One region of the Planococcus sp. FY231025 genome, then DNA from elsewhere that is predicted to be linked to it. Evidence: riboswitches for the same ligand, from Rfam matches in the RefSeq annotation. Region 1 holds a riboswitch; each other region holds the start of a gene.
What was found. A riboswitch is a leader RNA that binds a small molecule or an ion and turns the genes downstream of it on or off. The one in region 1 is predicted to bind thiamine pyrophosphate.
Positions count from the first base shown of each region.

Region 2: linked by a shared signal. The riboswitch ahead of tenA (thiaminase II) and the one ahead of thiT (energy-coupled thiamine transporter ThiT) in region 1 are both predicted to bind thiamine pyrophosphate.
Region 3: linked by a shared signal. The riboswitch ahead of ACTL32_RS13265 (YkoF family thiamine/hydroxymethylpyrimidine-binding protein) and the one ahead of thiT (energy-coupled thiamine transporter ThiT) in region 1 are both predicted to bind thiamine pyrophosphate.

Region 1 covers NZ_JBQJJG010000013.1:41,912-49,517, forward strand. The annotation lists gene ACTL32_RS17170 (MDR family MFS transporter) at 1-140, shown strand, start outside; gene ACTL32_RS17175 (DEAD/DEAH box helicase) at 385-1,545, shown strand; gene ACTL32_RS17180 (aminopeptidase) at 1,542-2,771, shown strand; gene ACTL32_RS17185 (SGNH/GDSL hydrolase family protein) at 2,775-3,686, shown strand; gene ACTL32_RS17190 (hypothetical protein) at 3,887-4,198, shown strand; gene ACTL32_RS17195 (M20 family metallopeptidase) at 4,202-5,278, opposite strand; TPP riboswitch at 5,421-5,520, shown strand; gene thiT (energy-coupled thiamine transporter ThiT) at 5,619-6,194, shown strand; gene map (type I methionyl aminopeptidase) at 6,275-7,027, shown strand; gene ACTL32_RS17210 (tryptophan-rich sensory protein) at 7,531-7,606, opposite strand, start outside.
Region 2 covers NZ_JBQJJG010000008.1:120,326-127,931, reverse strand. The annotation lists gene ACTL32_RS12320 (iron-hydroxamate ABC transporter substrate-binding protein) at 1-114, shown strand, start outside; gene thiW (energy coupling factor transporter S component ThiW) at 187-675, opposite strand; gene thiE (thiamine phosphate synthase) at 672-1,319, opposite strand; gene thiD (bifunctional hydroxymethylpyrimidine kinase/phosphomethylpyrimidine kinase) at 1,312-2,142, opposite strand; gene thiM (hydroxyethylthiazole kinase) at 2,129-2,923, opposite strand; gene tenA (thiaminase II) at 2,913-3,608, opposite strand; TPP riboswitch at 3,695-3,797, opposite strand; gene ACTL32_RS12290 (BCCT family transporter) at 3,907-5,442, opposite strand; gene ACTL32_RS12285 (DUF3886 domain-containing protein) at 5,608-5,817, opposite strand; gene ACTL32_RS12280 (acetyl-CoA C-acetyltransferase) at 5,830-7,017, opposite strand; gene ACTL32_RS12275 (hydroxymethylglutaryl-CoA lyase) at 7,095-7,606, shown strand, end outside.
Region 3 covers NZ_JBQJJG010000008.1:305,369-312,974, forward strand. The annotation lists gene ACTL32_RS13235 (AI-2E family transporter) at 1-107, shown strand, start outside; gene ACTL32_RS13240 (sporulation protein) at 170-589, shown strand; gene ACTL32_RS13245 (hypothetical protein) at 662-1,129, opposite strand; gene ACTL32_RS13250 (energy-coupling factor transporter transmembrane component T family protein) at 1,402-2,160, opposite strand; gene ACTL32_RS13255 (ABC transporter ATP-binding protein) at 2,141-3,571, opposite strand; gene ACTL32_RS13260 (ECF transporter S component) at 3,564-4,145, opposite strand; gene ACTL32_RS13265 (YkoF family thiamine/hydroxymethylpyrimidine-binding protein) at 4,138-4,737, opposite strand; TPP riboswitch at 4,830-4,935, opposite strand; gene ACTL32_RS13270 (glycoside hydrolase family 32 protein) at 5,152-6,621, shown strand; gene ACTL32_RS13275 (hypothetical protein) at 7,179-7,606, shown strand, end outside.

The DNA of each region.
Region 1 (7,606 bases):
ACTTTTCATTCTTCGTCTCTACGTTCATAGCGCTTGTGGCATTTGGCCTCGCTTTGTTCATCAAAAAGCCTGCCAGACCCGATGCGGAAATGGAGAAGGAAAAAGAAATCGTTTATGCGCGAAAAGAAGTAACCGAATAAGAACTCAAGAGCTGATCCGGAAACGGGTCAGCTTTTTCTGTCGGCAAATCGGGCTTCAGCGCGCCCTGAACGGGAGGCATGCGCTGGCTGCCGAAGGGTGGCTCAAGCAAACCTTGTTCTGGCTTATCCGGACAAATCGGGATCCCGGAGCCCGTACAGAAGTGCATGTCCATTTTTGTTAAAAAAAGCGGTGAAACGCCAAATATGGTACACTATTAGCATCGAAAAGAAGGTGGAATTAGACATGAATTTTATTAAAGAGTTAAATCCGATTTGGCAGGAAAAATGGGAAAAGGCCGGTTTTGAACATGCGATGCCGATCCAGGAGCAGATGATTCCGGAAATGCTTGCAGGGAACGATATCGTGGCGGAATCGCCGACCGGCTCCGGCAAGACGCTTGCCTATTTATTGCCGATCCTGCAGCGCGTGAATCCGGCCAAACCGGCGATCCAGGCGATGATCATTGCACCGTCGCAGGAATTGTCCATGCAGATCGTCAATGTTGTAAGAGAGTGGACTGAAGGCACTGACGTAACCGTCGCCCAATTGATCGGCGGCGCCAATGTCCAGCGCCAATTGGAAAAGCTGAAGAAAAAACCGACGATTGTCGTCGGGACTCCCGGGCGTCTGAACGAGCTCGTGAAAAGCAAAAAGCTGAAAATGCATGAAATCCGGATCTTGGTCCTCGATGAAGGCGACCAGTTGATGGCGCGCGAACACCGCAATGTCATGAAGGATCTGATCGAGAAAACCCAGCATGAGCGCCAGCTTGTCCTGGTATCCGCGACAATCACTGATGAAGTGGAATTGGTGGCTGACCGCTTGATGAAGCATCCGACGCGGCTCCAAGTGGCGGCGTCGGATTTGCCGATGCAGGGCAAAGTCGTCCATTCATTCATCAAAGTGGATGAGCGGGACAAAACCGAAGCGCTTCGGAAAATCTCAAATATTGAAGGCGTAAAAGCACTGGCGTTTGTCAATAATCTGGACCAGCTGCTGATGAAGGAAAACAAATTGAAATTCCGTGATGCAAAAATCGTCGCCCTCCATTCCGAGATGAAGAAAGAGGAGCGCAAAAAAGCACTCGAAGGATTCCGTAAGGGCGAAGTGGCAATGCTGATCGCGACAGAAGTGGCAGCCCGCGGATTGGATATCGATGCCGTGACCCACGTCATCCACGTCGATGTCCCGCAGACCATCGAGCAATACCAGCACCGCTCCGGCCGGACAGGCAGAGCAGGGGCGGATGGTGAAGTATTGACGCTCTTGGCTTATGCCGATGAACGCCATTACAAGAAGTTCACCAAGGAGCTTCCGTCAAAACCGGTCCAGAAAATCCTCCACGGCGGCCAGCTGGTGGAAGGCAATAGCAAAACCATTTCCGAAAAGGGGAATAAAAGATGAGTTTCCACGAAAAACTGGAGCAGTACGCGGAACTGGCTGTCCAGGTCGGACTGAATGTCCAAAAAGGTCAGATCATCATGATCAATACGACGGTCGATACGCTTGAGTTTACGCGCCTTGTCGTGAAGAAGGCATACGAAGCAGGGGCGAAGCGCGTCCATGTCAATTACACGGATCCGGTACAGACCCGCATGCATTTTGAAATGGCGCCGGATGAAGCATTCCATGAATATCCGGCATGGTCGGTCGCCCAACGCGATGAAATCATCGATACTGGGGGATCGTTTTTGTGGATCGATGCAGAGGATCCGGATCTTTTGACCGGCATCCCGGCCAAGCGCCTCTCGGATTCGCAGAAGTCCGCCGGCCGTGCGTTGGAGCGTTACCGGCAAGCCGTCGGCACCGACAAGATTGCCTGGTCGATCATCGCGATCCCGTCCAAGGAATGGGCGGAAAAAGTATTCCCGGATCTGGAAGCTGCTGAAGGGATGGATGCCCTATGGAACGCCATCTTCAAAACTGTCCGCATCGGTGAAGGCGACGCCATCGAACAGTGGAAGCAGCATATCGAGCTGCTGGAAGCACGCGCAGGACAGCTCAACAGCAAAAGATTCAGCAAGCTGCATTATACGGCACCCGGCACCGATTTGACGATCGAACTTCCGGACAAGCATATCTGGATGAGCGGCGCTTCCAAAACACCGCAGAACAATGCGTTCATTGCCAATATGCCGACCGAGGAAGTTTATACTGTCCCGTTGAAATACGGCGTCAACGGAACTGTCCGCAATACGAAACCGCTCGTCTACCAAGGAAACATCATCGACGGGTTCACCCTGGAATTCGAAGAGGGGAAAATCGTCAATGCGAAGGCTGAAACGGGCCAGGAATTGCTTGATGAAATGCTCCAGGCGGATAAAGGCTCCGCGTATTTGGGGGAAGTGGCATTGGTGCCGCACCATTCGCCGATATCGGATTCCAACATTCTGTTTTTCAACACGCTGTTCGATGAAAATGCATCGAATCATTTAGCGATCGGCGATTCCTACCCGACCTGCTTTGAAGGCGGCCGGGAACTGGAGCGGAAGCAGCTGGAATCAATCGGATTGAATACATCGATTGTCCATGAAGACTTTATGATCGGCAGCGCCGAAATGAATATTGACGGCATCCACAAGGACGGCATACGAGAACCGGTTTTCCGGAACGGGAACTGGGCATTTTAAGAGGTGAGCAGCTTGAAAAAATACACGATAGCGTGTTTGACGGTATTGCTGCTGGCTTTCAGCGCTTTGCCTGCAGCGGCAGAAATCCAATTGCCGGCCGCTTATGTAGCGCTGGGCGATTCGCTCGCGGCAGGTCAGACGCCGAATTCAGAGATTGATGCAGGCTATGCCGATCTGATTGCGCAGGAATTGGCACGCCAGCAACCGGTCGCATTCTTTTCCAAAGATTTGGCGTTTCCGGGATTCACAACGGAAGATGTACTAGAGCGGGTCAAATCGGAAGAAGCGAAAGACCTGTTGGCTTCTGCCAACATCATTACGCTTTCAGCCGGCGCAAATGATCTGCTGCGGCTTGTGCAGGCCGATTCTGAACAAGGGTCTTTGGCTTTTCCGCAAATCCAGGCCGACTTTGCATTGAATAATGCGCGGGAGAACCTGGATGAGATCTTAGCGGAATTGAAAAAGCGTGCACCGAACGCGGATGTTTATGTCATGGGCTATTATTTTGCATATCCGCATGCCCGTGAAAGCCAAAAAGCGGGAACTGCAAAACAGCTTGATCTGCTGAATGTCATTTTAAAGCAAAGCGCTGAAAAAGCAGGGGCGGTCTTTGTGCCGGTCCAAGGCGCATTCGGCAACGACGCGGTGGACAAAGTGCCGAATGCGGCGGATGTCCATCCGAATTTCAAAGGCTATCAGGCGATGGCCAATGCTTTTTTGGATAGCTACCAAAAGGGCTGGAAAGTGGAAAACGGGGAATTGCCGAAGGCCGCGCCTTTATCTTTTGAGGAAATCACGGCCCAGCAGGAATCGGACCGTGAAAGTGCCATATCCGGCAGCCCGGCTGCAAGCCGTCCTTCTGAAGGGCTCGAAGAGGAATATTACGCTTTGCGTGAAGCATTGCCGTATGCCTAGATAAATCATGCAAAAGCCTCTTTAAATAAGTTAATAAAAAAACGAACTTTTCACCTCGCTTCGGCCGCTTTGGGCATGGCTTTCGCCATGAGCCGAGAAGTACACTCGTCTCATAGCTTCGCCCAGCCCGTAGACGCGCCGGCGCTGGTTTAGCTCTTTAAAGCTGATAACTTTATCCATTTAGTAGGGCTATCTGAGATATGAAGCAAAACGGCGGAGACGCCTGCGGAATATCGATTAAGAACCAAGTATTATATATCTTTCTCGACAATGCAAAAACCCGCTCCGGATTTTCCGGAGCGGGTTTTTGTGTTTTATATCAACGCTTTGGCTTAGGCGTTCTGCGCGTAGAGGTAGTTCCTGCTTTTTGTTTGTTCATCGCTTTTTTAATGATTGGATACGCGATCGGCGCAAACTTGATGGCTGTTTTTACAATTCTTCCGATTCCCATGTTTATCACTCCTGACGTGGATAGAGTATGTTTTATTGTTCCCGGTTTTTCTGCTTGTTAAACCTTAAAGCGGAGCAGCGGCAAGCTGCTTTAGAATGTCTTTGTATTGATGGATGCTTGAGATATCCGCGTATTCGGCGTTTCCGTGCCAGTCATCGCCTGAAGGGCCGAATTCGATCGCACCTTCGCCGCCGTTGACGGCTGCGTAATAGCGGGTATCAGCAGCACCATGCTGACCGAACAGGACAGGTTCGGTTTCCGCTGTTTCGCGGATCGCTTTTTGCAGCGATTGAATGTAGGGATTTTCTTTGGTCGTCGTCAAGGCGGGCGTGGAACCGCTCGCTTTGTATTCCATGTCCAGGTTCAAGTTATCAGCGAGGTCCGCCATCTGCCGGACAATTTCGTCTTTGTCCTGGCCCGGCATAAAGCGGATGTCATAGGACATTTCGCAGATTTCCGGAACAACGTTATAGCGGTCTCCCGCTTTGATGATCGGCAAATTGACCGACGGCTGCTCGTAGTATTCGGTCGATTCCTTGCGGAAAGGCAGATCAGCCATTCCCATATGAAACTTCATCGCTGACTCGATGGCGTTGATGCCCTCCCATGGGCGGCTGCCATGCGCGGGTTTGCCTTTGAAGGTCAAATCCATGCGGAGAATCCCTTTCGACTGCAAGCCGATTTTCAGGCCGGTCGGCTCGCCGCATATGACAAAATCGCCGGTGTAGCCTTGCTCGACCAGCCATTTCGAGGTGTTGCGGCCGCCGATTTCTTCATCGGTGACAATGTGCAGCTGGACGTTGCGGTTGAGCTCGGATCCATCCAGTTCGATGAAAGCTTGCATCATCGCCGCAACTCCGGCTTTCATGTCAGCGGACCCCCGCCCGTAAATGCGCCCCATTTCTTCCATCGGCACAAACTGTTCGGGATGTCCAGGAACGACATCGACATGCCCATTCCACACGATGGTGTCCTGTCCTTGGCCCTTTGCGGCAGTCAGCATCAAATATCCGTTATTGTCATGGACCTTGGCGTCCTGCCCTTTCTCCTTCAGCCATTCGGCACAAAAAAGAAGAGCATCGTTCGCTCCTTGTTTGGTGTCGCTTTGGATTTTAATCAACTCTTTCAATAACTCGATCATACTCAGCAGCGCCTGGTTCCGCTGCCTTCACCACCTTTCGACTATTTGCTTCATACTTACCTGTTACCCTCTGGGGCTAGCTTGAAACTGCGTTGCTTAAAGTCGGGCGTTTGTGTACAATAGGGGTGAAAGAAAAATATGTATGCACCACAAGGGGAGCTATATGCTGAGAGTGAACACATTGTTCTTACCCTTTGAACCTGTAAGTTAACACTTGCGCAGGGATGTGGATGGAAACCGGCCCTTACGCGGCGCCAGGCTCTGTCCTGGCGCCGCTTTTATATGGTTTTTTATTCGCGCGGCCCTTCTGGTGATGTGCACAACACATAAGGAGGAAGTTATGAGAAATAAACGGGTTATTTTAATGGTGGAGATTGCGATTTTCGGCGCCCTCGGATTTATCCTCGACTTTGTGGCATTCAAAATGCCGCAAGGGGGATCTGTCAGTCTGGTCATGATTCCGATTGTCCTGATGGCATTCAGAAGAGGCGTCGCTGCCGGCGTCTTGACCGGGCTGTTGGTAGGGCTCCTGCAAATCGTCACAGGCACCATATCGGTGACGCCGCTGTCGTTCGGCTATGTCGTGCTGCAAGTCATTCTGGATTATTTGCTGGCTTACGGAGTAGTAGGCTTTGCGGGAATCATGCGGGGCCGTTATCTGCAGGCTGCTGAAGAAAGGCGCACAGGGAAGATGATTACAGCGATCGTACTGGGCGTTTTGGTCGGTTCGGTTCTGCGGTATATCACCCACGTGATCACCGGCATTCTGTTCTTCGGGATGTTTGCAGAAGGGAATGTACTGATCTATTCCGCTGCCTACAACGCAACCTATATGATTCCGGTATTTCTCTTGGCGGCTTTCGTCTGCTCGGCGCTCTTTGCCGCAGCCCCGAAACTCGTCGACGCAAAAGCATAAGTGGAAGGGGACTATCATTAGGATAGTCCTCTTTTTATATGGTATAATTTCTCTTAGACAATTTGAAAGAAGGGTATTTAATGATTGCGACGACTGAAAAAGATATAGAAATGCTAAAAAAAGCCGGACAGATGGTAGCGAAGATCCGTGAAGAAATGAAAGCGGCGACCAAGCCGGGTGTTACGACAAAGGAAATCGATGAATTGGGCGGCAAGCTGTTTGCGGAACTTGGCGGCGTATCCGGACCGAAATCGGAATATGATTTTCCGGGCTATACGTGCATCAGCGTAAACGAAGAAGTGGCGCATGGCATTCCCGGCAAACGCGTCATTGAAGAAGGCGACATGGTCAATATTGATGTATCGGGTTCTTATGAAGGCTATTTTGCGGACACGGGGATTTCCTTTGTGGTCGGTGAAGGCCATCCGGAAAAAGAGAAGCTTTGTGAAGTGGCAGCATCCGCTTTCGATTTCGCTATGACGAAAGTGAAAGCCGGCGCGAAGCTGAACCAGATCGGGAAAGCGGTGGAGCGCGAAGCGAAGCAGCAGGGCCTTTTTGTCATCAAGAACCTGACCGGGCACGGCATCGGGAAATCACTCCATGAAGCCCCGCAGCATATTTTGAATTATTACGATGCATGGGAGAAGACCATCCTGAAAGAAGGCATGGTGCTGGCTGTGGAGCCGTTTATCTCACAGAAAGCAGAGCACATCATCGAATCAGGCGACGGCTGGACATTCATCACGCCGGACCAGTCGCTGGTGGCGCAGATTGAACATACAGTCCTGGTTACAAAAGGCGAACCGGTCCTATTGACGAAACTGGATAATTAAAAAGCTTTTCAGGCTGCAGGCATCCTCATAACGAGGCCGTTTGCAGCCTTTTCTTTTTGGTGAAAGTTTGTCGCAATAAAAAAAGACCCTTTAAGGTCTTTTAATTTGTAGACAGAAGAAAATTTATTCCTCTTAAACAATGAATATTCATATGAGCGGAGCTATCTCGAATCCTCCACTTTAGGCGGACGTTTCCGCGGGCTCGAGCCGAACTAACTCGGACTGGCGTCCGAGTGGATTTCGGCACTTCGCTATCCCGCAGGAAAGTTAATGGCCGAAGGCAGTTCGGCCATTAGCTTTGCGACGAAGTGCGAAGCACTGCAGGAGCACAATGTTTGCACTTGGCGCCTTCCGTTCCGGATCATAAAGCAAACGGCTTGTAATTAGTTACACAAAGCAGAATAAGCGTCCTACTCCTTTTTTGAATACAGGTGGCCCACCCTGTCGGGCTTATACATCTTTATTCATCACAATTGAACTTTTTCTACAGTCTAAAAGACCCTTCAAGGTCTTTTTTTGATAAGCAGAACACCGGTCACAATAACGCCGCTTAAAAACAGGGAAGCGGTTGTGACGAGC
Region 2 (7,606 bases), on a different contig from region 1:
CCGGCCGTGGAAAAAGGGCAGGTCATAGAAATCAATACCAAAGCCTCCACTTACAGCGATCCGATCACACTTGATCACCTATTGACCGTTTTTGAAGAGTCGTTTCTAAAATAATAAAGAAATGAGCAAAGGACAAGCTGCCGCTTCAGGCTGCTTGTCCTTTTTATTCGTGTTCAAGTCTCAGCGTCAATAAAGTTCGCTTTTGATGTAGACATTCTTCAGTTTATAGACGAGAAGAACCCCAAGCACAGCACCTGTAGCACTTGATACCAGAAACGGCGGCATGAAGAAAAACGCGGCGCTTTCTGTGCCCATCAAAAATTTTGCATACGGTACAGCCACAAGCGAAGCAAGGATTCCCGTGCCGATTATTTCCCCTGCTGCGGCAAACCAGAGTTTCCCGGTACCCATATAGAACAAACCGGCCAGAAGAGCGCCGATCATTCCGCCGGGAAATGCCAGCAAGGAGCCGGTCCCGGTCAACACGCGGACCACCCCTGTCACGAAAGCGATGACGACCGCCGGAAGGGGCCCGAAAAGGACTGCCGCCATTACGTTGATCGCATGCTGTACAGGATAAGCCCGGGCTATTCCGGCAGGAAACGATACAAATGCGGATCCTGCCACTGCAATCGCAACGAACATTGCCATCAGGACGAGCTTTTTCGTTTTCATATCATCTGCCCTCTTTCAAATGAATCTCGGAGCCGGCCAATTTCTGTGGAAACGTCCCTCGCTTTTGCAATTGCGGAAATAACGGCTACTCCAGCTGCGCCCGCCTGCCAGACTTCGCTTGCATTTTCCGATGTGATTCCGCCAATGCCGATGACCGGAACTTTGGGGTATTGCCTGGCAACTTCTATGATTTTCCTGACCCCAGCCGGCGCTTTCGCATCGCTTTTCGAGCTCGTAGCGAATACCGGCCCCATGCCAAGATAATCAGCGCCGCGTGCAATAGCCTGTGCTGCTTCTTCCTCGGAATGGACTGAAACTCCCAGCACTTTCTCTGCGCCGATCAGCGCGCGTACATCGCCGGAATGCATATCCTCTTGCCCGACATGGACGCCGTCCGCTCCGATTGCAAGCGCCAGTTCTACATCGTCGTTGATGATGAACGGCACGCTATACCGCTTGCATAGAGCCTGGCATTCCCGTGCGAATCTCTCCAACGCTTCCCCCCGTAATGCGGTCTCCCCTTTTTCACGCAGCTGAAAATGGGTAATCCCGGCTGCCAGAGCTTCATTAAGCAAAAAATGCGGCTCTTTTTCCTTTGCATTCGACGTACCCATGATGAAATAAATTGATGGTCTGCTAAACAAGCTGGACTTCCCCCTTTCCGCTGAAGTTTCTGAAGGCTGCGTGATTGGTCGGTCCATGGCCTGATCCAATATTCAAAGGATGGCCAAGTGCTGCTTGGACAAATTGCTTGGCAGTGAAAAGCGCTTCGTTCATTGGAGCGCCTTTTGCCATTTCAGCTGTCAGGGCCGCTGCGAATGTGCAGCCGGTGCCATGTGTCTGACGGGTGCGGATCCGGTTTGAGCGCAGCATAAGCGATGCGCCGCCGCTATGGAGGTAGAAGTCCTCGGTAAAGTCCGGATCGCTGCCGTGGCCGCCTTTGATGACGACCGACTCCGCTCCGTAATCCAGAATGCGTTTTGCTGCCAGGAGCCGTGTTTCCGGGTCGCGGATTTCAATGCCGCTCAATACTTCCGCCTCCGGAATGTTCGGAGTAATAACCGTGGCGAGGGGCAAAAGCTGGGCTTTCATCGCCTCCACCGCCTCTTCCTGCAAAAGTGCGGCCCCTCCTTTTGCAATCATGACCGGATCGACAATGACATACTTCCATCCGTATCTCCGGATTCCTTTAGCCGTTTCCTCGATGATCGAGGCATCAAACAGCATGCCGGTTTTGACTGCTGCAATGTCAAAGTCGCTGCCCACCGCATCGATTTGCTGCCGGACTGTTCCCCTTTCCACCGGGAAAATGCCGCTGACGCCCCGGGTATTTTGAGCCGTTACCGCCGTAATGGCAGAAGTTCCAAACACGCCGAGTTCCTGAAATGTTTTGATGTCCGCCTGAATCCCGGCGCCTCCGCCGGAATCAGAACCGGCAATCGTCAGCACTTCCTTAATCGCGCCCATACAACATCCCTCCCATTTTGCTTGCTTCATCAATGTTCTGCTGTTCCGTGCTTGCAAGAAGGTCCAAAAATTGGGCGCTGAAACTCCCCGGCCCCGGGGCTTCGGCAGCTGCGTTTTCGCCGGCAATGCCGTAATAACGGAGCGCTTCCGCGGCTATCGTCATGGGCGGCCCTTCCACTGATGCAAGGAAAGCAGCTGCGACTGCGCTCAATAGGCACCCCATGCCCGTTACCTCTGCCATTTTCGGACTGCCATGGGGGATGTACTCCACCGTTTGGCCATCCGTCACGATGTCCGTTTCGCCCGTTACCGCTACGGCCAATCGATAGCGGCGTGCCACTTCCATTGCCAATGGTTCAATATCGGCATCGCCTGCTCCGGCATCCACGCCCTTTGCCTGCCAATCGGCTCTGGCAATCGCGGCCAGCTCCCCGGCATTGCAGCGCAGCAACGTGATTTCCACTCCTTGAAGCAATTGGTTTACAGCCGAAAGCCGGAACCGTGTCGCGCCTGCCCCGACCGGATCCAGCACGACCGGTATCCCTTTCCGGTTCGCTGCTTTCCCCGATATCAGCATGCTGTCGAGGGAACGCTGTGAGAGTGTCCCAATATTCAGCGATAACGCATCTGCCAGAAGGGTCAGTTCTTCTGCCTCTTCCACTGCATCTCCCATGATCGGTGATGCACCTAATGCGAGCAGCCCGTTTGCCTGGAAATTTGCGGCGACCTGGTTGGTGATGCAATGAATGATCGGCTCCTTTGACCGGACCTCAATCAACATACGCATTCTCCTCTCCCACTTGCGGCGCAACTTCCCAGCTTTCCATCGTCCACGCCTGCTGCCAAAAATTCCATTCGTAATAGCTGCTCCGGCGGAACCGGTCTTTCAACTGTTTAAGCCGTTTTTCAGAAAGCCCTTCTGCCAACCGGTCCATGCGCTCTTTCTGCTCATTGACCAGTTCGCCGAACCACTCAGAACCGTATGTGCCAATCCACCGGTCGTAGATGGGATGACCGGGTGCGGCATCTTTCAAGCGCTCTCCGATTTCAAAATAAAGCCAGTAGCACGGCAGAATGGCAGCCAGTACATCCGCCAAGTCGCCTTCTGCAGAACGGTACATATGCGAAACGTAAGCATAGGCACTCGGAGAAGGTTCGAACAACTCCCAATCGCTCTTCGTGACACCGAGTAAATCCATGAACGATTCGTGGAGTGCCATTTCTGCTGCACATGTCTGTTCGGCATGATGCGCGAAGCTTCTCGTCGTCTCAAGGTCCGCCGCCTTTACCGCTCCGATTGCCTGTACTTTGGCAAAATGCGTTAAATAATAGGCATCCTGCATGACGTAATACTTGAATATGCCGAGCGGCAACGTGCCGTCCGCGATCCCTTTCACGAACGGATGCTCAAAACTTGCCTGCCACAATCCATCACATTCCAACCGTACCTCTTTGCAAAAAGCCATTTCTCCATCTCCTTTTTTGAGCAAATAAAATACCGCTTTCCAGTAAAGGAAAGCGGCGATTGTCAGCTGCACAAAAAAAGAGAGGAGCATCCATTCGCCCACTTCCCTCCGCTGGTATGATCCAGATCAGGTTCAAAGGGTCCGAGCGTTGCTCGTCTCAGCCGGTAACCGGCTCCCCTAGTGGATTGCGATATTCATGTTGTCGGCATCACTATACCATAGATAAAATAATAATTCAAAATTTCTTGCAATGAATTTTTCAGTATCAATTATGATATCTGATCAGAAGCTTGAAATTCTATTTACGGATATTGTGTTTCCATGCTTCGTCGTTATCCAGCATCTTCTTCGCTGCAAAAAGCATCAGGAAAGTGATCAAAATTATCGGCAAGCCCATCAATCCGGAAATGACTTCCAGTGGAGCAAGCCCTCCTATTCTCATCAATACCAAAGCCAGAACGGTTATAATCGCTGCAATGATGAGGCGCAATGATTTTGGTGGTTCATGATTGCTCATATCCCGTGTACTTGTATAAGCGGCGACCGTATACGTTGTCGAATCAAGCGTTGTTGTCAGGAAGACAAGCGAAACGATGATGAAGACGACAATGGCCAGTCCGCTTAACGGCAAGGTTGAGAGGATTTCAGGAATGACCGCCATCCGATCTTCAGTCTGGACCAACTCCAGTATGTTCAATTGTCCGGTCAGCTGTCGGTGAACTCCCAATCCGCCTAATACACCGGTCGCAATCCAAGACAACAATGTCGGCGCCAGCATATAGGTGAGAATCATCTCTTTGATCGTCCGGCCTTTTGAAATCCGGGCAGCGAATACGCTGTGCAACATGGCCCAAGTCGCACTATAAGCAAACCAGAAAACGGTATTGCTTTGTACATGCGAGGCTTCTCCTTGATAGACTGAATCGGTGCTTAGCGAGAACGACAGATAATTAGCGAACAAATACGAGACACTGTCCGTAAAGAAATTCATGATGAATACGCCAGGGCCTGCCAATACAATGAATATACCGAATGCAGCGGCAAGATAGACATTGAACGTACTAAGCCGTTTGATTCCTTTTTCAATGCCGAGGTAGGCGCTTGCTGAAAACAGCAGAACCCAGACGACCGTGACGATGAGCGTTAGCCCGAAGCTGACATTGATGTTCAATAAAGCGGCTAAATTATATGTAACAATCGGTGCCCCAAGACCTAGTGTGACAGCTGCCCCGGTCAGAATACTAAGAAGGAATAAAACATCGAGCAACTTGCCTGCCCAACCATCTGTCAACTTATCGCCAAGAATAACACGGGCTGCCTCGGAAATCCGCATGAGCGGGCGTTTTTTGACGTGCAGAATATAAGCCATGGCCGGTGCAATCATGACGAAAATCGCAAACACCTGAAATCCCCACAGGAACATGCTGTAAGCATTGCCCATCAACATAGCTTCAGGCGATCCCGCTTCTGTACCGGCAGGCGGATTGTTAGCAACCGACGACCATTGAAGCATCCCGGTCCGCATGATAGTAGACCCGATGCCCATAGCTATTAGAATTGAAGCATATTCGAACAACGAGAGGCGTGGCTTTTCCTTTGGATTTCCTAATACGACTTTTCCATATTTGGAAAATGAAAAGAATAGGGCCGCTCCTACTAGGATGATTCCGTACCAAAGGTATCCCCAACTAAACATTTCCACGATTGAAGTGAAAATTGAATTGAGCACTTCAAGCGACCGTGTTTCATACAGGCCTAGCGGTATACAAAGCGCCAAGATAATGATGATTGCCGGTATGAATATTTTGTATTCAATTAGCTTTTCTTTCTTCATAAAATCCCCCTCTATGTATGGTGTCACTCTTTACTCTTACCCAAAATTCTTCCCGTTATGCTGCAATTGTGAAATCATTTGATAGTTACTGCAAAAAAATAAAAGCCGGAAACTGGTTGATATGCTCAACAGCTTCCGGCATTCCGTATTTAATGATCCATGAATTTAATATTTGTTTCCTTTATCGCCATGCCGTTCAAGCAGCTCTGCAAATGACAGGTTCTTTTCACGCTCTTTGCGTTCGAACAATTCCTTGGCGTGCTTTTCCTCAGCGCGCTGCTGCTCTTCTTTCAAAAGTTTCGCTTTTGTCACCTGCAATTTTGCTAGGATATCCTGCGGCAGATTGCTTTCGGTTTCTTGTTTTTTCTTGCTCATCGCTCTCTCTCCTTACGGGCGTTTTACGATCGTTGCCACGCCTTGGCCGCCGCCGATGCAAAGTGTTGCAAGTCCGGTTTTGACATCGCGTTTTTGCATTTCATGCAGAAGTGTTACAAAAACCCGGGCGCCGCTTGCCCCGATTGGATGGCCAAGTGCGATTGCACCGCCATTAACATTCAGAATATCGTGATTGAATTCTAATTCACGGTCCACAGCGATTGATTGGGCTGCGAATGCTTCGTTGGCTTCGATCAATTCGATGTCAGCCATAGCCATTCCAGCTTTGTTCAATACGTTCTTGACCGCCTGGACCGGACCGATGCCCATAACCGCCGGATCTACGCCAGCGTGTCCGTTCGCGATGACGGTAGCAATTGGCGTCAAACCCAGTTCTTCGGCTTTCGCTTTGGACATCACGACAACAGCGGCCGCTCCGTCGTTGATGCCGGAAGCATTGCCGGCAGTTACGCTGCCTTCTTTTTTAAATGCTGGGCGCAATTTGCCAAGTTTTTCGGCAGTGGAATCGCGCTTCACATATTCGTCCGTATTGAAGATCACCGGCTCGCCTTTGCGCTGCGGAATCTCCACTGGAACGATTTCATCATCAAAGCGGCCGGAATCGATTGCCGCCGCCGCCCGTGCCTGCGAACGCGCAGCAAATTCGTCCTGCTCTTCGCGGGTGATTTCATAGCGGTCGCAGAGGTTCTCTGCAGTGACGCCCATATGGTAATTATTGAATGCACACATCAGGCCGTCCTGCAGCATGCTGTCGACCACAGTCTGGTCGCCCATGCGGTAACCGGTCCTTGCTTTCGGCATCAAATATGGCGCCAAGCTCATGTTCTCCATGCCGCCTGCCACGACGATATCAGCGTCTCCTGCATAAATTGCTTGGAAAGCCAGGTGGACCGATTTTAAGCCGGAACCACAGAGTTTATTGATGGTCATTGCCGGAACCGTCTCCGGAAGCCCAGCTTCAATTGCCGACTGGCGGGCCGGGTTCTGCCCAAGCCCTGCCTGAAGCACATTCCCCATGATGACTTCAGATACCTGCTCAGGTTTGATTCCTGCGCGCTGGACAGCTTCTTTGATGACAATCGCCCCTAATTTTGTTGCAGGAACATCTTTAAGCGCTCCTCCGAAAGAACCGATCGCCGTGCGGACAGCGCTTACAATTACGACTTCTTGTGACACAATGATTTCCCCCTTGTTTGGTTGTTTGCAAGTTGCTCTTTTCTCCTACTCCTGGATACAATGGTATTGGGAGGGATACTATGTTAAGTTTACCAAAGAATGCAACAATAATCGAGGTTGGCCCGCGGGACGGCCTTCAAAACGAAGGAAAAACCGTTTCCACGGAAGCGAAACTCGAATTCATCAAAGGACTTCAAGCAGCAGGGGTGCAAGAAATGGAGCTGACGTCGTTCGTGTCGCCAAAATGGGTGCCGCAAATGGCCGATGCCAAAGAAATCATGGCGAATGTCGAGAAAACCGGACGCCAGTTTGTCCTGACGCCGAATGAAAAAGGCATCAATGCCGCACTCGAATCTGGCGCAAAAGCTGTCGCAGTTTTCGTTGGCGTGTCCGATTCGTTCAATAAGAAAAACATCAACAAAACCACTAGGGAAAGCATGGATGCGCTCCAACCGCTCATCCTCCAATTAAAAGAAGACGGCATTTTCGTCCGTGCCTGCATCTCCACCGCGTTCTATTGCCCGTTCGAAGGGGCCATCAACCCGGAAGGCACCTTGTCGCTTTGCCGGACCTTCGCCGACTGGGGAGTCGA
Region 3 (7,606 bases), on a different contig from region 1:
CACTCGCCCGTGTACTGATTTCGCATCTCTACAAATTGTTCAAACGGCGCTATAATAGACACGAGAGCAATCTTGAGAACCAATATGATTACACGGAGCTGCTTTGAGGGTTTAACAAGAATTCCATGGTGGTATAGGAAAATTACTATGATCTGGGGGTTTCCATTTTATGAATTTCAAAAAGTTTTTAAGTTCAATTGGAATCGGTTCGTTGACCGTTGAAACAGTGGTGGAGAGGCCGAACTTAAACGAAGGTGAAACGCTGAACGGCACGATTTACATCACAGGAGGCGACAGCGACCAGAAGATCGAATACGTCGAATTGCATGTCGTCAAGCAAATCGATGAAGTACGGGAAGACAGCGATTTCCAGCTAATCGAGAATGTCGTAGCAAAACAGTCGCTGGATTTTGTCAGCACGCTGAAATCGAAAGGATCGCTCATGCAGCAATTCGAAATCGTGCCTGACGAGCGCTGGATTGTGGAAAATACGAAAACGAAGCTGCTGCTCCGAACGATTGTCCATGTGGACAATGGGGTGGATGCTGTGGACGAAGACGAATTCACCTATAGCGTTTCAGCGCTCTAAACTGAAAAAAGCGACAGCCGGATTGACTCCAATCCGGCTGTCGCTTTTTTTATATGGGCCGTGAAGCGGCCGTTATCCATGCCACCGGAAGTCGTAAAGCAGCTTTGTGCACAGTACTTTGAACTCGCGTTCCGGATATGTGTTTGCCATCAAATTCAGCAAACGGGCACCGGTTTCCGCAGCAGCTTCGAACGAACTGTAAAATCCGGAATTGAGGCCTTTGGAATACATGAACGGGGAAGAAGGTGAGTTCTTTGAAAATAAAAATATTATGTATACTTCTTTTTTCGATGCGCCAGCATAGACAGATGGTTCAATGAGCAGTTCGTTGTCCGGGAAGTAACAGATTTTATCCGGCAAAATGACACCGACCCGCTTCATGGCCCAAAGGTGGGTATAGCCTTCATGGATTTCTGCGAAAGCACGGGCCATCATTTGGCCGAAATCCCGTTCGAACATCACAAAGGGATCTTGGCGATTGGTCATATAAGCCAGATAAACCCGGTCATCCTTTTCGTCGAGCAAGTCCCATTCAATCATGCCGATGCCTCCTTGCTGATAGAAAAAAGTGCTTGCTTGATGTATACCCGTTTCGGCAGAACCGAAATCATGAAGAGAAACAGCCGTCTGGCTGCGGAAAATCAATAAAAAGATATAAATGTACATAATTACATAAGGTAAATATTCTAAAAAACAAAGACCGTAACAAGAAAAAAACAAAGATGAAACAAAAAACCGCGTTCCCGGAAACTAGCGGCCGGGAAGCGGCTGAAAACTATTGAGAAATCAAAACCGGAGGTATTCCATTGCACTCATCCATCAAGATAAATTCCGCCTAAGCAGCTGCTGGCCAATACGATTAGAAAGAGCAGGGCCAGCCAGAAATCGTTCCTTCCTACATGGACAGGGCGGTAATAAGCTTTCCGCCGCTCGCCCGTAAATCCTCTGGCTTCCATGGCAAACGCAGCGCGTTCTGCCTTCCGTACTGCGCCGGCAAGCATCGGGATGAGCAGACGGCGGAAGGCAGGCAACCTGTTCCCCCAATGGGGTTTGATTTGAGCGCCGCGTAGTCGGTGGGCTTCACGGATCTGGGTGAATTCCTCTTTCAATAGCGGCAAAAACTGATAGGCAACCATGACACTGTAAGCCAGTTTTGGCGAAAGCTTCATTTGCTGCATCAGGCTCATGATAAATTTCACCGGATCGGTCGTAAAAGCGAATAACAGCGACAAGCTGGAGAAAGACAGGACGCGAACGGACAACGACAAAGCCGTTTCCCATTGCTCTTTGGCCACCTCGAACCCGGCAATAGAGAAGTACACCTCATCTTGAATTCCTACCCCGAAGATGACCGCAGTCCAAAGATAGCCGAATGCTGCAAAAGCGAAAGGCAGCATGAAGAGCATCCACTTTTTCCATGAAATCCGGCTAAAGAGCACCTGCAAAAGAAGGATGCCGACCCAGAATAGGAATGGCGTCCAGGGATTGAAAAAGAAGGCAATTACGAGCATCGATGCTGCCACAAGGACAAACTTCACCGACGGGTTCATTTCATGCAAAAGATCTTGCATGCTGCACCATTCCTTTCGGTTGTATCAGCTGATGCGCCTGCATTAGCGAATCATCCGCCCAGACCCGCTCGGCAGGAAATTTCCCGCTCAGCATCCCATCTTTGATAAGCAAAACCGAATCTGCAATCCCCGCTGCAAATCCCATGTCATGGGTGACGATCAAAACCGTGGCACCCTCCTGGACGCGTTCACGGATCAAGGTAGAGAGTTCCATAAGCGCTGCGAGGTCTTGCCCGGAAGTTGGCTCGTCCATTAACAGCACGTCCCGCTTGTCAGCGAGCATCGCGCCAATGGCGACACGCCGTTTTTGTCCGTGGCTCACCGAGAACGGATGATTGCCCTTGATATCCGTCAAGCGGAGCCGTTCCATCAGCTCTTCCACTTCTGTCTGTGTGGAGGCTCCGGAAAAAGCGAGCTCAGCCTCTATGGAGGATTCAATGAATAAAAACTCGGGTGATTGGGGCACATAACCCACTTTCTGTGCGTTGATCCGGCCGCCCGTTAAAGGAGTGATCCCGCACAACGCTTTTAAGAGAGTGGTCTTCCCGCTGCCATTCGGACCGGCGATGACCACCACTTCGCCGCGTGCCGCTTCAAAGGAAAGGGGAGCTAAAAGCAGCCGGCCTTCTTTTTTTACTGAAATCGCTTCGGCCTTTAGCGCCGGCACATCTTCATAAACGGAGGGCCGCACAGGAAAGGAATAGGGCGGTCTCGTTCGGAAAGGGACGTCTGCGATGAGTGCGCCATTGCTGTCCAAAACAATTTCCCGGTTGAAAAAAGTTTCCCATAATTCCAGCCGGTGTTCGACCGCTACGACAGTCAGCCCTTGCCTTTTCTGAAGAACGGAAAGCCAGTCGACGAATTGCTTGGCAGTGAAAGGATCGAGGTGTGCAAGCGGTTCATCAAGCAGCAGTACTTCGGGTTCCATGATCAGCGCACAAGCCGTGGCCACCCGCTGTTTAATGCCGCCTGACAGCGATTGGATCACTGCATGGCGCAGTTCCACAAGGCCGGTCAATTCCAATACCCCAGCAATTCGCGCGTCCATGGCTTCAGCTGCGGCGGACAGATTCTCAAGAGTGAATGCCAGTTCCTCCTCGACCGTGCGCATGCAAAATTGGGAATCGGGATCCTGGAAGACCGTTGCGGTCCGGCGGTTGATTTCACCTGGTGCGTAGTCTTCGGCGGGTTTGTTGTACAGTTTGATGGAGCCGCCGAGAATTCCGTCGCAATTCGAAGGATAGAGGCGGTTCAGCAAGTACAGCAGCGTGCTTTTACCTGCACCGCTCGGACCGGTGATGACAACCCGTTCTCCTCTGAAAATTTCAAATGAAACCCCGTCGAGCGTCCGCTGTCCGGAATCGGGAAACCGGAAGTGGACATTATCGAGGGAAAAGACGGCATCATGCATTGGCGTCACCTTTATCTATACGGGCAATGGCATAGCCGCGAAGGGAACCGGTCGCCAGCAAGGCATCCGAGAGATACTTGCCGCCGATGCCAGCTATGATCATGCCGCTCAACACACGCAGCGTGAACATCCAGGCGACGAACGTCGGATCGAGCGCTGCATATCCCGAAACAAAAAAGCCATAAATAAAACTGAAGACGGCAGAACCTGCCCCTGCAAGCATCAGGACAGCCAAATTAAAATGCTTGTAGCCGGTCACAGCGAACGCTGCTTCCGCGCCAAGCCCTTGGATGACACCAGATAAAATCAGGCGAGGTCCGATGGCATTGCCAAGCAGCACTTCAATTGCCGCTGCCATGGTTTCAGACATCAAAGCTGCACCCGGCTTGCGGATGATGTACATGCAGATGATGGAGACGATAAACCAGATGCCAAACATCCACTCATACGCGATCGGGCCGATCATTCCGGCCCAGATATTTCCGACGTGGACAAACACCAAATAGACGATGCCAAAAACGATGGCAAAGAGCGACATCAAGACAATCTCTTTTAATTTCCAATCTTTAAGCATCGGCGCTACCTCCGTGCGATGGGCTGTTGACGCTCATCGAGATCGTCATCACAAGGTGGCGATGCTCTTCTGAGCGCGCATGGGTGAACGACTCTTCATAAAAGGCGAAGACATCGTGGATGTCGCCATGGATGCCGCTTGCGTAATGCATCGATTCATTGAACACGCCTTGGGCTTTGGCACGATCGATTTCCCGGTAGATGACTGCCATATAATCCGGATTGTTCATCGGGTATAAGGCGAACTGGGAAGAAACATACTGAGGGGTGGCGTCCTGATTAGGCAGCTCGTCGTCTTTCTCCAGATATACATCTCCCTCCGAGTCCCCCGGGCAGCCGATTGAAAACGTTCCGGAAAGCGCGACGTGTTCGCCGGTTTTTGCCGCATGGAGCACAATCGCCTTGGCCACGTTGAAAACCTGGTTCTGTTTTCCGCGGATGACGGTTGAGACGTCGTCCGTATGCATCCAGACATTTGAGGTGTCTGTCCCTTTTAACGCCCCTTTGATGATTTTGACAAAGTTCCCTGACATCGGGTGCAAAGAAAAACGGAATCCGACAATCGGGCTTGTGCCGCAGTGCATTGGTTGCATAAATCTATTCCTCCTTAAAAAAGTCCACAAAAAAGGCCGCATCCGCGAAGATGCAGCCATAATCTATGAGCGTCCCAAAAAAAGGAGTTTTCCAGAAATGTGCCGCACTTCCTCACGCAGGTCCTAACCTGATCGAGTTATAAGGGATCGAAGCTTGCGCTTGCATCTCAGCTAAAATAAGCACCCCTAGTGCAGAAAACGGTATGCAGTTTTTTTGTGTCCGGGGTTTGCCCCGATGGCTCTAGTTTAGCGGAAGGCCTGGGGGATGTAAAGGGGGTCAACACATAACTAGGGAGCAAGTGAGCGCGTGCCTGACACGTGGCCAACCGGTTTCGCCGAGCCAAGTGCAATTAGTTGGAATTTTTAATAAATAGGCGTTATGCTTGTTAATAATAATGAAAATAGGAGATTATCATGGTCCAATTCAATTGGTTTGAAAGAATAACACAAACAATCGAAGCGTATCAAAAAAACCACAATAGCGATCCGCATCGGCTGCAATTCCACTTGATGCCGGCGGTCGGTTTGTTGAATGATCCAAACGGATTGATCCATTACAAAGGCATGTATCATGTGTTTTTTCAATGGAACCCGTTTGGTACGGCGCACGGCTCTAAATGTTGGGGCCATTCTACCTCCCAGGATCTTGTTTATTGGCAAGAACACAAGCCGGCGCTTGTTCCGAGTGAATGGTATGAAAAGGATGGCTGTTTTTCGGGGAGTGCGATTGAAGTCGATGGGAAAATGGTTTTGTTTTATACAGGGCATGTGGACCACGGAAACGGCAAATTTGAAACTTATCAATGCATGGCCGTTTCCAGCAACGGTTTTGATTTTGAAAAAAAAGGCCCGGTTGTATTGCTGCCAGAAGGATACACAGCCCATTTCCGGGATCCGAAAGTGTGGGAAAGGGATGGAACTTGGTACATGGTTGTAGGGGCGCAAACTTTTTATGAAGAAGGGGCGGTTGTGCTTTATGCTTCGACAGATTTACAGGAATGGGGGCTTAAAGGAATTTTAGCTGGAAACCGCTTCAATGGATTGATGGACTTCGGCTATATGTGGGAGTGTCCAGATTTTTTTGAGCTTGATGGAAGAGACATCCTCATCGTTTCCCCTCAAGGGTTGAAAGCGAAAAATTCCTTTTACCATAATGCGCATCAGTCTGGCTATTTTGTCGGCAGATGGAAAGTTGGAACAACTGAGTTCCCCCATGGCGAATTTACAGAGTTGGATCGTGGTTTTGATTTTTATGCCCCGCAGACGTTTCAGGATAAACAAGGAAGGCGGATCATGCTTGGCTGGATGGGAATTACAGGGGAACAGGAATCCCATTTGCCCACAATTGAAAAAGGCTGGGTCCATGCCTTAACGATGCCACGCGAATTAGAGCTGAGAAAAGATCGGATTATTCAAAAGCCATTGCCGGAACTAAAGTTGTTGCGGGAAACGCAAGGGCTTTCATTCCAATCAAGCTTAGATAATGAAACAAAGACGTGGCCAGAGCTTTCGGGGAATGTAGGGGAGCTGAAGATCCATTTTCTGCAGAACCTGGCCGGCAACATAAAAATAGAAATCCGCAAAAATATAACGCTTATTTACGATCAACAGAAGAAGCGGTTAACGATGGTGCGAAAACGATTTCTAAACGGCACGGTTGAAAGCCGAAGCTGTTTTTTGGCTACGCTTGAGGAGCTTCATATTTTTCTGGACACGAGTGCCATTGAAGTTTTTGTCAATGGAGGGGAGGAAGTGTTCACGGCCCGTTTTTTTGCGCTAGCAACTGATTTAGATGTTTTCTTTACATCAGATGGGCATGTGGAGTTATTGCTTGAAAAGTGGAACTTGCGAAATCCTAAGCATTTCATGAATCATTCTGTTTAAAACTGACGCCCTCGTTTTCCGTTGAAGAAATGTATCTGGCATAAGCAAAGCATTGGATTCTACAAACCAGTTCATCAGAACATTTTGTTTTTCAATTTTAATTTCACAAAATGTACGGCAAGGAGAAGCGGAAGTCGGATGAAATGATTTTTTCATTGTTGCAGACTAACGGTTATATATATTCTTTAAATCAAATTGCATATTTAAATGTCCCAAAGCATAGAAACCGGCAGTTTATGGCATTGTGTCCAAACCTCTGCCGGTTTTATAGATTTTATTTGAATAAGCTCGGATGCCTTGTTTTGCCAAAAGAACGGTCCTTAGACAATTTAATGAAAGTCTACAAGGAACTGAAATTCAAAAAAACATCCCTTTTACAAAAAATTAATAAAACGCATATTGTGTATCGAATTAAGGATTGGTATCATGAAAATGATATAACTTTGTTAGAAATGTAAAATATATCTTAATAATAGTATTTGTACCGCAATCATATTATCCCACCATAACATTTTACAGAGTTATACAACGGTCTTTTTTTATTTAGGGGGAAGAACATGCGATATCATGACATAAGTTTGGATGAACTGGAAGAATTGGAGCAGGAGATTCACTTTCAAGCTGAAAATAACCAAGGGAATTTGGATTATTCCAAGATTGAACTTTATGATGCAATGCACACCCATCTTAAGCTGTTGGCGGCGGAAGATGCAGATTATGAACATTACTATACATACATCCAACAGAAATTGATCAATTTCCTGCTGTGCTATTGCGGCCAGGCGGCATCCAGCGATGCCAATCAGCGCTATGCGGCAGAACAAGCTTTGAAAAAAGTGCTGCATTACGACCCGGTGAATCCGCTCGCTGCATACCGCCTGGCTGGGCTATTTCACCAGCAGCATATGCACGTCGAAGCTCTTTGCCAGCTGCAACAGGCACTGGACAACCAATCCCGTTATCCGGAGAATGCTTATCAACTGAA